3 regions of the Kocuria sp. KKT182 genome follow, and region 3 is predicted to be linked to each of the others. Evidence: riboswitches for the same ligand, from Rfam matches in the RefSeq annotation. Region 3 holds a riboswitch; each other region holds the start of a gene.
What was found. Region 3 has a riboswitch for cyclic di-AMP ahead of ACZ2G1_RS10610 (C40 family peptidase). Riboswitches for the same ligand answer to the same signal wherever they lie in the genome.
Positions count from the first base shown of each region.

Region 1 (3,267 bases), 560 kb from region 3:
GGCCAAGGCGCAGCCGATCTTCGACTCGCTCAAACCCGCCGGCGAGTTCGGCTTCGTCCACGCCGGCGAGCACGGTGCGGGTCACTTCGCGAAGATGGTCCACAACGGCATCGAATACGCGATCATGCAGGCCTACGCCGAGGGCTGGGAACTGCTCGAGGCCGCCGGTCACGTCCGCTCGGTACGGGAGACCTTCAACTCCTGGCGCGAGGGATCGGTGATCAAGTCCTGGCTGCTGGACCTGGCGGTGAACGCGCTCAACGAGGACGAGCACCTGGACCGGCTCGCCGGCTACGCCGAGGACTCCGGCGAAGGCCGCTGGACGGTGGAGGCCGCCCTGGACCTCGCGGTCCCGGTGCCGACCATCTCCAGCGCCCTCTTCGCCCGGTTCGCCTCCCGGCAGGACCAGGCCCCGGCGATGAAGATGATCACGGCGATGCGCAACCAGTTCGGAGGCCACACGGTCCGCGACGTGGCCGCGGGCCCAGAGCACGTCGAGGCCGCACCCGGCGAGGAGCCGGCCCACCCCGCCGAGCAGTAGGTCCGACCGTCCCCGCCGCCAACGGCCCGGAAGCGGCCACCCTCACCCCTCTGCAAGGCCTGCGCCATGCCGATCCGCACGGTCACCACGGTCGGCACTGCTCCCGCCCGGTGCCGGCCTTGTCGAGGAACGCCTGCGGGGCGAGGGGATCGCGGATCAACCGCCCGTGACCACGATCGAGGCAGCGGTGACGGCACCGCCCGGCGTCCACAATCGGCCCCGGAATACTGATCGGCCCAGCCACGTGGCAGCCGGCAGCCCAGTGGCTCCGCCGCTGACCACCCTGGCCTCACCAACGACAGCGAAGGACCCGCCTAATTATTCCCCTCGCACCGGGCCATTGATCTACCGGTCCGATACATGGACCCGGATGAATTTCAAGATCTCGTGAAGAAAACAGCTCTTCTCACCTGTTCGACACCCTTGGATATGAAGATTTCATGAAGAAAACAGCTCACTCCCCCAAGCAATGCTGGGCGGTTCCGTAAAAAAATCCGAGAACACCCTTGAGGGACGCTGAAGCTCCCCCGGGGGTTCACCTTCCCCCGCACCGGGCGCAGGCCGAAGGATTCCACGGGTAGTGAGGGGCAGCGGATCCGAGCTGCCACCGCGCTCATCGGCGCGATGCCGCAGGTCAGAGCCTCCCCGGGGCGGTCCCGATGAGTGGTGGCACCGGGAGGAAGGTAGCTGGCGGCGCCCCCCGCCGGAACGAATGTGCCCCAGGCGTGGTGGGCTACCCACCGGTTCGCCGGCGATCGTGCGAGGCCGGGGCAAGCCTTTTCCCGGTACCACAGGGAATGTGACCTTTTCGTTATCTAGGCGCTAGTGTCCTCTGCGTGCCGTTGGCTGATCTCATCGGCTTCCCCGGGTGCTTCGCCGAATTCTGCCGGCAGCCGGGGTCCCCATCACAGAAATGACTTGGCAGAAGCGGGGGAACCATACCCGGTCCGCACCCGGACCTTGGGGTGAAGCCGCCGGAGCTGCAGGCTCGGCGGCCGGGTGCCTCCCACCCGAACCCGACAGCTCACCTCGTAGGCAAAAGGAGGACCCTCATTCATGGCTTTCTTCACGCGTAGCTCTGCCCGCCACCGCGCCCAGACCCCCTCGCACCTGGTGCGCACCACGACCCTGGCCGCCGCTGTCGGCGCGGCGGTGATCGGCTCCGTCGCCCCGGCTCAGGCCTATGCCGAAGCCCCCGCCACGTCCGGCACCGCATACTCGACCCCCGCGACCTCCCCGGCTCCGGCCGCTTCCCAGGCCCCCGTCACCGTGCAGACGGCGAGCCTGCCGGCCGCTGGGGCGGCCACTTCGAGTCTGTCCCCCCAGTCCTCGGACATTTCCGAGATCTCCGCCACCTCCGCTGCGGCCGGCGGCATTGTCGGCACCGCGATGCAGGGTGTGGGCACCGGCTACGTCTGGGGCGGCACGGACTTCGGCGCCTGGGACTGCTCCGGTTTCACCCAGTGGGTCTACGCCCAGCAGGGCATCGACCTCCCCCGCACCAGCCAGCAGCAGTGGGCGGCCGGTACCCCGACCACTGACCCGCAGCCCGGCGACCTCGTCGTCCAGAACGGCGGGGCCCACATCGGGATCTACCTCGGTGGCGGCAAGATGATCTCCGCGCTGAACCCCACCCAGGGCACCTTCGTGCACAGCGTGAATGCCATGCCGACGGTCGGCTACGTCACTTTCCGCTGAGCCGGGACGCCGCCCGCCACGAATGCCGCTCGTGGCGGGCGGCGGGTGTGCCTCCCACCTGATCAGCATCCAGGATCGGTCGGTCAGAACCTGAGATGCCTGCATCAGGCCACCGCCGGGGAACGCCCCGAGCTGACCGACGGATGGGCCCGCTCTTGAAGGTTCAGTGAAGATCTACCGCCCAGCCCTCCTAGCCCGCAGAAAGCGACCACGGCGGGGCTACCGTGGACGGATCGGTCCGCCTCGACCCGGGGCTGAGCAGAGCAAACACCACGATGTGCAGGCCCAGCACGGGCTGCTGCGAAGGAGAGGTTCGTCATGACGTCGACGTTCAAGCACCTGGCCGCTGGGACGGTCCTGGCGCTGGCCCTCAGCGGTGCCGGGGCGACCGCGGCGGTCGCCTCCCCGACGCACCAGCCTGCCTCCGCCTCCGCACAGACGGGCGCTGAGCGGCACATGAACCACGACCGCCATTTCGCCGTGATGATGGTCCCCCACCACCAGGGTGCCACCGACATGGCCGAGCTGGCCCTGCAGAAGTCCGAGCGTCCCGAGATCCGTGACTTGGCGGAGAAGATCATCGAGGCCCAGACCGAGGAGATCCAGCAACTGGAAGCAGCGGCCCAACGGCTGGCCGCCGAGAACACTCCGGGGCACCACCACCACGGACACGGCCACCACCACGGACACGGGCACCACGGCCATGGCCATGGCCATGGCGGCCATGGTCAGAGCATGAATGCCGACATGCAGGGCGCCATGATGGGCGAGATGGACGGCATGGACGGCATGGACGGCATGAGCCTGGAGGAGCTGGCGAAACTGTCCGGGGATGATTTCGACCAGGCCTTCCTCGAAGAGATGATCGCCCACCACCAGATGGCCCTCGAGATGGCCGAGATGGAGCTGCAGATGGGCACCGACCCCGAGCTGCGAGCCATGGCGGAGAAGATGATCGAGGACCAGCAGGCCGAGATCGAGCTCATGCAGGGCTGGTTGGAGGAGTGGTTCGCGGCCTGATCCAGGAC
Region 1 covers NZ_CM145757.1:2,835,939-2,839,205, reverse strand. Annotated here, with positions in the region: gene gnd (phosphogluconate dehydrogenase (NAD(+)-dependent, decarboxylating)) at 1-541, shown strand, start outside; cyclic di-AMP (ydaO/yuaA leader) riboswitch at 1,423-1,591, shown strand; gene ACZ2G1_RS13300 (C40 family peptidase) at 1,598-2,239, shown strand; gene ACZ2G1_RS13295 (DUF305 domain-containing protein) at 2,558-3,259, shown strand.
Region 1: it holds a riboswitch for cyclic di-AMP, as region 3 does, so the genes downstream of both, ACZ2G1_RS13300 (C40 family peptidase) here and ACZ2G1_RS10610 (C40 family peptidase) in region 3, are expected to answer to the same signal.

Region 2 (3,267 bases), 1.4 Mb from region 3:
GATCTTGGAGGGGCCGGCGCCGAAGCGGCCGTCGGCGGGCAGCAGGTGCTGGGGGATGGTGACGTGTGCGGGCAACGGGCGCTCCCTCGTGGGTGACGTGCGGCGGGTGGTGCGCGACGGGCACGGCCGCCGCGGAGGCCGCTCGCGCCGTTCGCGACTCGGCCCATTCTGCCCCACCCGCGGACGGCGGGCCCCGCGGGCGCCTCCTCCCTCCGGGCGGCCGGAGGGCTCGCGCACTAAGCTCGTGCGGGAAGACCGGACCGGGCGGGATCCCCGGGCCGGGACGGCCGGACGAAGGATGACTGAGGCATGAGCGACCTGATCGACACCACGGAGATGTACCTGCGGACCGTCCTCGAGCTCGAGGAGGAGGGGATCACGCCGATGCGGGCGCGGATCGTCGAGCGCCTCGACCACTCCGGGCCCACGGTCTCGCAGACGGTGTCCAGGATGGAGCGGGACGGGCTGCTGACGGTGGGCCAGGACCGGTCGCTGCTGCTCACCCCTGCCGGCCGTGAGCGTGCGGTGCAGGTGATGCGCAAGCACCGGCTGGCGGAGCGGCTGCTCGCCGACGTCATCGGCCTGGACCTCGCCCAGGTGCACGACGAGGCGTGCCGGTGGGAGCACGTGATGAGCGAGCAGGTCGAGCGGCGGCTCGTGGACCTGCTGCACAGCCCCCGGTACTCGCCGTACGGCACGCCGATCCCCGGTCTGGCCGCCCTCGGGGTCGAAGAGAGCCCCGCAGCGGCGCACCCCTCCCTGCTCGACGCCGCCCGCCACGACCCGGACGGGTCGCACACCGTGGCGCTGCTGCCGGAGGTGGTCCAGGCGGACGCGGACCTCCTGGGCGTGCTGAGCGACGTGGGAGTGCTCACCGGGGCGGAGGTCACGGCCCGGGTGGACGGTCAGATCGTGCGCATCGAGGTGGCGGCCACGGGGCGGTCCGCGGAGATCGACCTGCGCACCGCCGCGGCCATCCGCGTCCTCGCTCCCTGAGGCGCCGCCGTCTCCCGGAGCGGGGCGGCGAACGGTTCTTCCCGGGTGTGGGGACGTTCACAAGCCACTTTCGGCCAGTCCGGCCCGAGCCGGACCCCGGAGGCGCGGCTTCCCTGGTGACAGGCGGATTCCCAGGGCGCTCGAAGACACTGCACAGCTCGTCACAGGTGCGAATTGATTCGACCTTTCCTCTCAATAGCTACTCATTGAGACCCGCGGCGTTGTCCGGCTGTTATCTGTCGTGATCAAAACGTGACACTTCCGTAATCTGTCATGTACTGTTCAACGCGTGCCGATCACTGGTCGGATCGGCGCCCTCGGAGCACATCGCCGAATTCTGCCGGTGCCCGTGGCCTCTACACAGAAACTGCTTGGCAGAAGCGGGGGAACCACTTTCGGTCCCGGTGATCCGGGTCCTTGGGGTTAAGTCGTCAGAGCGCGTGCGTTCTGCGGCCGGGTGTCTCCCACCCGAATCCGACAGCTCACCTCGTAGGCAAAGGGAGGAACTCAACCATGTCGCTTTTCACGCTGAACGCTGCCCGCCACCGTGCCGAGACCACCTCGCACGTCGTGCGCAACACCACCATCGCCGCCGCTGCCGGCGCCGCGATGATCGGCTCCGTCGCCCCGGCCCAGGCCTTCGCCCAGGCTCCCGTCGAGACCGGCGCGGCCTACTCGGCCCCGGCCTCCGCCTCGCTGGCCGAGTACTCCTCGTACACCTACCAGGCCCCGGTCGCCGCGCAGCCCGCCGCTCCCGCCTACGAGGCCCCGGCCCCGGCCCCGCAGCAGACCGCCGCCACCTCGAGCGTCACCCCGCAGTCCACCGCCACCACCGAGATCGCCCCGGCCGCCGGCGGCGTCGTGGGCACCGCGATGTCCGCGCAGGGTGCGGGCTACGTCTACGGCGGCACCGCCTACGGCGCCTGGGACTGCTCCGGCTTCACCCAGTGGGTCTTCGCCCAGAACGGCATCGACCTGCCCCGGACCACCTGGTCCCAGTTCGCGGCGGGCACCCCCACCGCCAACCCGCAGCCCGGTGACCTCGTCTCGCAGAACGGCGGCGCCCACGTGGGCATCTACATCGGCGGCGGCAAGATGATCTCCGCCCTCAACCCGACCCAGGGCACCCAGGTCCACTCCGTCAACGCCATGCAGCTGGACGGCTACTACACCTTCTGATCCGGTCCGCCGCCCGCGACGACCCCGCTCGTCGCGGGCGGCACCCGATCACCCCCCCACCCCGCACGCCGAGAACCGCTCTCCCGGTTCCCGGCGGTGCCTGCTGTCCGACCGGACGGCGCCCCCTCCTCCGCTCGCCGGCCGTCGTTCCCGATCCCGGAACGCACCCCTGCCGGACACCGGCCCACCCCGCGCACTGCCCGGGGCGATCCGTGCTGTCACCCGCGCCCTCCGGCAGGCCCGGCTCCGAAAGAAAGTCGTCTGAACTCCTCATGACCCGTGATCTGACCTCCTCGAACGGCATCGGCTCGCTCTTCTCCGGCAAGGCCCGCACCGTGGCCGCCGTGGCCGCCTTCTCCGGGCTGGCCCTCGCCACCACCGTCTCCGTGCAGGCCGCTCCGGCCCAGGACGCCTCCGCCGACGCCCCGCTGTCCGCCGTGGCCGCGGCCACCCCCGCCGCGGCGCCCGCCGTGTCCCTCGAGCCCGTCGCCCACGTGCAGAAGGTCGAGTCCGACCGGAAGTCCGAGAAGAAGGTCGAGAAGAAGGCCGAGCGGCAGAAGGTCGAGACCCCGGTCGTCGCGGCTCCCGCCGTGGCCGCTCCGGCGCCGAAGGCCGCCGCCGCGCCCGCACCGGTCGCCGCCCCGAAGCCGGCCGTGCAGGCGGCTCCGGCCCCGAAGCCCGCCGCCGCGCCGGCCCCGAAGCCGGCCCCGAAGCCCGCACCGGTCGCCGCGCCGAAGCCGGCCGTGCAGGCGGCTCCGGCCCCGAAGCCCGCCGCCGCGCCCGCCCCGAAGCCGGCCGTGCAGGCCGCTCCGGCCGCCCAGCGCACCGTCACCCCGCAGAGCTCGGCCTCCGGCAAGGGCGCGACCATCTCCTCCGCCGCCATGGGCCAGCTCGGCGTGGGCCAGGACTGCACCGCGCTCGTCACCAACGCGCTGCGCGCCGCCGGCATCAACCACCACGGCTGGCCGGCCTCCTACCTGAGCCTCGGCACGCAGGTCTCCGCCGGCCAGGCGCAGCCGGGCGACCTCGTCTACTACGCCGACGGCGGCATGGGTGCGGCCCACATCGGCGTCTACATCGGTGGCGGCAAGG
Region 2 covers NZ_CM145757.1:3,646,633-3,649,899, forward strand. Annotated here, with positions in the region: gene serC (phosphoserine transaminase) at 1-75, opposite strand, end outside; gene ACZ2G1_RS16925 (metal-dependent transcriptional regulator) at 310-996, shown strand; cyclic di-AMP (ydaO/yuaA leader) riboswitch at 1,355-1,504, shown strand; gene ACZ2G1_RS16930 (C40 family peptidase) at 1,510-2,175, shown strand; gene ACZ2G1_RS16935 (C40 family peptidase) at 2,448-3,267, shown strand, end outside.
Region 2: it holds a riboswitch for cyclic di-AMP, as region 3 does, so the genes downstream of both, ACZ2G1_RS16930 (C40 family peptidase) here and ACZ2G1_RS10610 (C40 family peptidase) in region 3, are expected to answer to the same signal.

Region 3 (3,267 bases):
CAGGGGCAACAGCTGGGTGACGTCGTTGCGGTTGCCGCCGGTGAGGGTGACCTGTAGCGGGATGCCGTTCGCCTCAACGATCAGGTGGTGCTTGGAACCGGGCCGGCCGCGATCGACGGGGCTGGGCCCGATGTGGTCCCCCCTTTGAGGGCCCGCACGTGCGAGCCGTCCACAGCGCACCGGTCTAGGTCCAGTGCCCCGGCCGCGCGCAGCTCAGCCAACAGCACTTCGTGTACCGCCGGCCACACTCCGGCCTCGGTCCAGTCCCTCATGCGCCGCCAGCAGGTCACTCCGGAGACGCCGAGCAGGTCCCGGGGCAGCTGGTTCCAGCCGAGCCCGGTCTTGAGCACGAACACGATCCCGGCCAGAGCTGTCCGGTCATCGGCGGGCTTGCGCCCTGGGTGCTGGTGGCGCCGGGGTGGGCGTGGTGGCAGCAACGGCTCGACTCGCTCCCACAGCGAGTCCGGTACGAGATCCCCCATCATGCCCACCAGGGTCACCGAGGACCCCGTCAGCACTCAAGGGCTACGTCGAACTCATTATGAAATGACCTCTAAGGAACCGACCAGGGCGACGGCGGCAACCGCACCTGTTCCCGTAAGAATTTTCCGCTTGCGAGCCGCTTTGTTTTCGGCGGCCCTGTGCGCCTCGAGCAGGGCAGCACGGTCCTGCCTCGCCGGCCCGGAATTCTTGGCACTACCCATGGTGTGATCTCCTCAAGGATTCAGTCAGTCCTCGTCTATGACGAGAAGACGCACCGGACCCGGTGCTGCCGTTGTAGTCGATGGCCCAGCTCAACCGGCCCACGCAGACGGCCTCGAGCTCGATAGCGCAGCTCGAAGCAAAGCTGATCGCTGCCTCCGGGGCCAGGATCCTAATCCGACGAATCTGTGAGGGTAACCCCCGCGGATCGACCTCGCTGAGATCCCTGTCCGCGACCAACCACGCAGAGGTCCCAGCCGGATCGGCGGGGGAGGACCCGAGGCCTGTCCCGCCCATGCCGGCACCACCCTTCTTCTCCGAGGATCTGAGGTTCAACAGATGACCGCTTTTACTACGGAAGATAGTATACGGTCGTCTGGGTTCGCATATCCCTCGTTGGTCTGCCCGGGGCCGGCAGCGCGCATGCTTCTCCGTGCGGTTGTCGCTCCCCTCGTTGCGGGGGTTGAATGCGTTCTGGCAGGTCTTGAGCGCCGGCCGAGTAAGACTGGCGTCGGAATCGGTGTGCCGGGCAAATATGTTGCCGGCGGCGGTCCTGGTGCCAATGCGGCACGGTGTGTGCGGACAGGCGTGCGTCGGTGCGGTCGGTGCAGCTCTCTGGGGATGCGCGAAGTAAGTGACGATGCATGCGACCAAATTGATCTTGCCCCTCCGCCTGGCCTCACAATCGTTGTGGCGCTACGGCGGCCTGCGCCAATGGGTGGCCGGCCCTGCGGCACGGTCGCCATGTCGGTCTTTATCGGGGTGTAACACTTGTCTACTATCTCCGATAGTATCCGGTCTGTGCCGATGATCGATCCGGTCGGCGCCCTCGTGCACATCGCCGAATTCTGCCGGTGCCCGAGGTTCCTGAAGAGAAATCGCTTGGCAGAAGCGGGGGAACCATTTTCGGTCCCGGTGATCCGGGGCCTTGGGGTTAAGTCGCCCAGGACGTATGCGTCCGGAGTGACCGGGTGTCTCCCACCCGCATCCGACAGCTCACCTCGTAGGCAAAGGGAGGAACTCACCCATGTCGCTTTTCAAGCACAACGCTGCCCGCCACCGCGCCGAGACCACCTCGCACGCGGTGCGCACCACCACGATCGCCGCCGCCGCCGGTGCCGCACTCATCGGCTCCATTGCTCCGGCCCAGGCCTACGCCGAGGTCCCCGCGGCCACGGCCACCGCCTACGCGGCCCCCGCCTCCGCACTGGCGACCTATTCCTCGGCGGCCTCCCCGGCCGTGGCCGCCCCGCAGACCGTCACCACCGCCTCCCAGGCCACGGCGGCACCCGAGCAGGCTGCTTCGACCGCGACGGTGTCCACCCAGTCGGCGGACATCACCGAGATCACCGGCGCCTCCGGGATCGTGGCCACCGCGATGCAGGGAGCCGGCACCGGCTACGTCTGGGGTGGGACCGCTTTCGGCGCCTGGGACTGCTCCGGCTTCACCAAGTGGGCCTACGCCCAGAACGGCATCGAGATCCCCCGCACCAGCTTCCAGCAGATCGCCGCAGCCACTCCCACCACGGCCCCTCAGCCGGGGGATCTGGTCTCCATGCGCGGAGGCAACCACATCGGCATCTACATCGGCGGCGGCAAGATGATCTCTGCCCTGAACCCCACCCAGGGCACCTTCGTCCACTCCGTCAACGACATGCCCCTGGACGGCTACTACACCTACCGCTGACCCGACCCCACAGCCGCGGCCGGCACCGGCCGCGGGCGGTCCGGAGGCATACGACCTCCACCATCTGCCACCCCACGACGAGCCGAGGCGAAACCCGCATGCTGCTGAGCGCCACTTCCCCGATCCATGCCCTGATGTCCGTCCCCGTCCGACAGGGCATCCCATCCCCGGACTGGCAGGGGTTCTCGGTCGGGCCGTTGACGATCCACGCCTACGCTTTGGCCATCCTGACCGGGATCGCCGCGGCGATGTGGCTGACGCTGCGCCGCTGGAAAGCGCGCGGGCTGGATCCGGAGATCGTGTGGGACGTGGTCATGTGGGCGGTCCCGATCGGGATCATCGGGGCCCGGGTCTACCACGTGCTCATCACGAACCCGGCCGGCTACTTCGGCCCCGGCGCCAATCCCGTGGACGCCCTGAAGATCTGGGAGGGTGGGCTGGGCATCATGGGGGCGGTGGCCTTCGGGGCACTGGCCGCGTGGTGGGTGTGCCGCCGCAACGGCATCCCCCTGTGGGTCTTCGCCGACGCCGCCGCTCCAGGGCTACTGCTGGCCCAAGCGATCGGGCGGTGGGGCAACTGGTTCAACCAGGAGCTCTTCGGCCGCCCCACGACCCTGCCGTGGGGCCTGGAGATCAACCCCGCCAACGCCAACTTCCCCGCCGGGTTACCCGCCGACACCCTCTTCCACCCCACCTTCCTCTACGAGTCCCTCTGGAACCTGGCCGGGGTGGTGCTGCTGCTGGTGCTGGACCGGAAGTTCCGTCTGGACGGCGGGAGGCTCTTCGCCCTCTACCTCATCCACTACGGGGTCGGGCGGATGCTCATCGAGCTGTTCCTGCGCATCGACCCGGCCCTGATGGTCCTGGGTCTGCGGGTG
Region 3 covers NZ_CM145757.1:2,275,732-2,278,998, reverse strand. Annotated here, with positions in the region: one part of gene ACZ2G1_RS10615 (IS5 family transposase) at 1-146, opposite strand, end outside; one part of gene ACZ2G1_RS10615 (IS5 family transposase) at 146-485, opposite strand; cyclic di-AMP (ydaO/yuaA leader) riboswitch at 1,532-1,724, shown strand; gene ACZ2G1_RS10610 (C40 family peptidase) at 1,730-2,389, shown strand; gene lgt (prolipoprotein diacylglyceryl transferase) at 2,524-3,267, shown strand, end outside.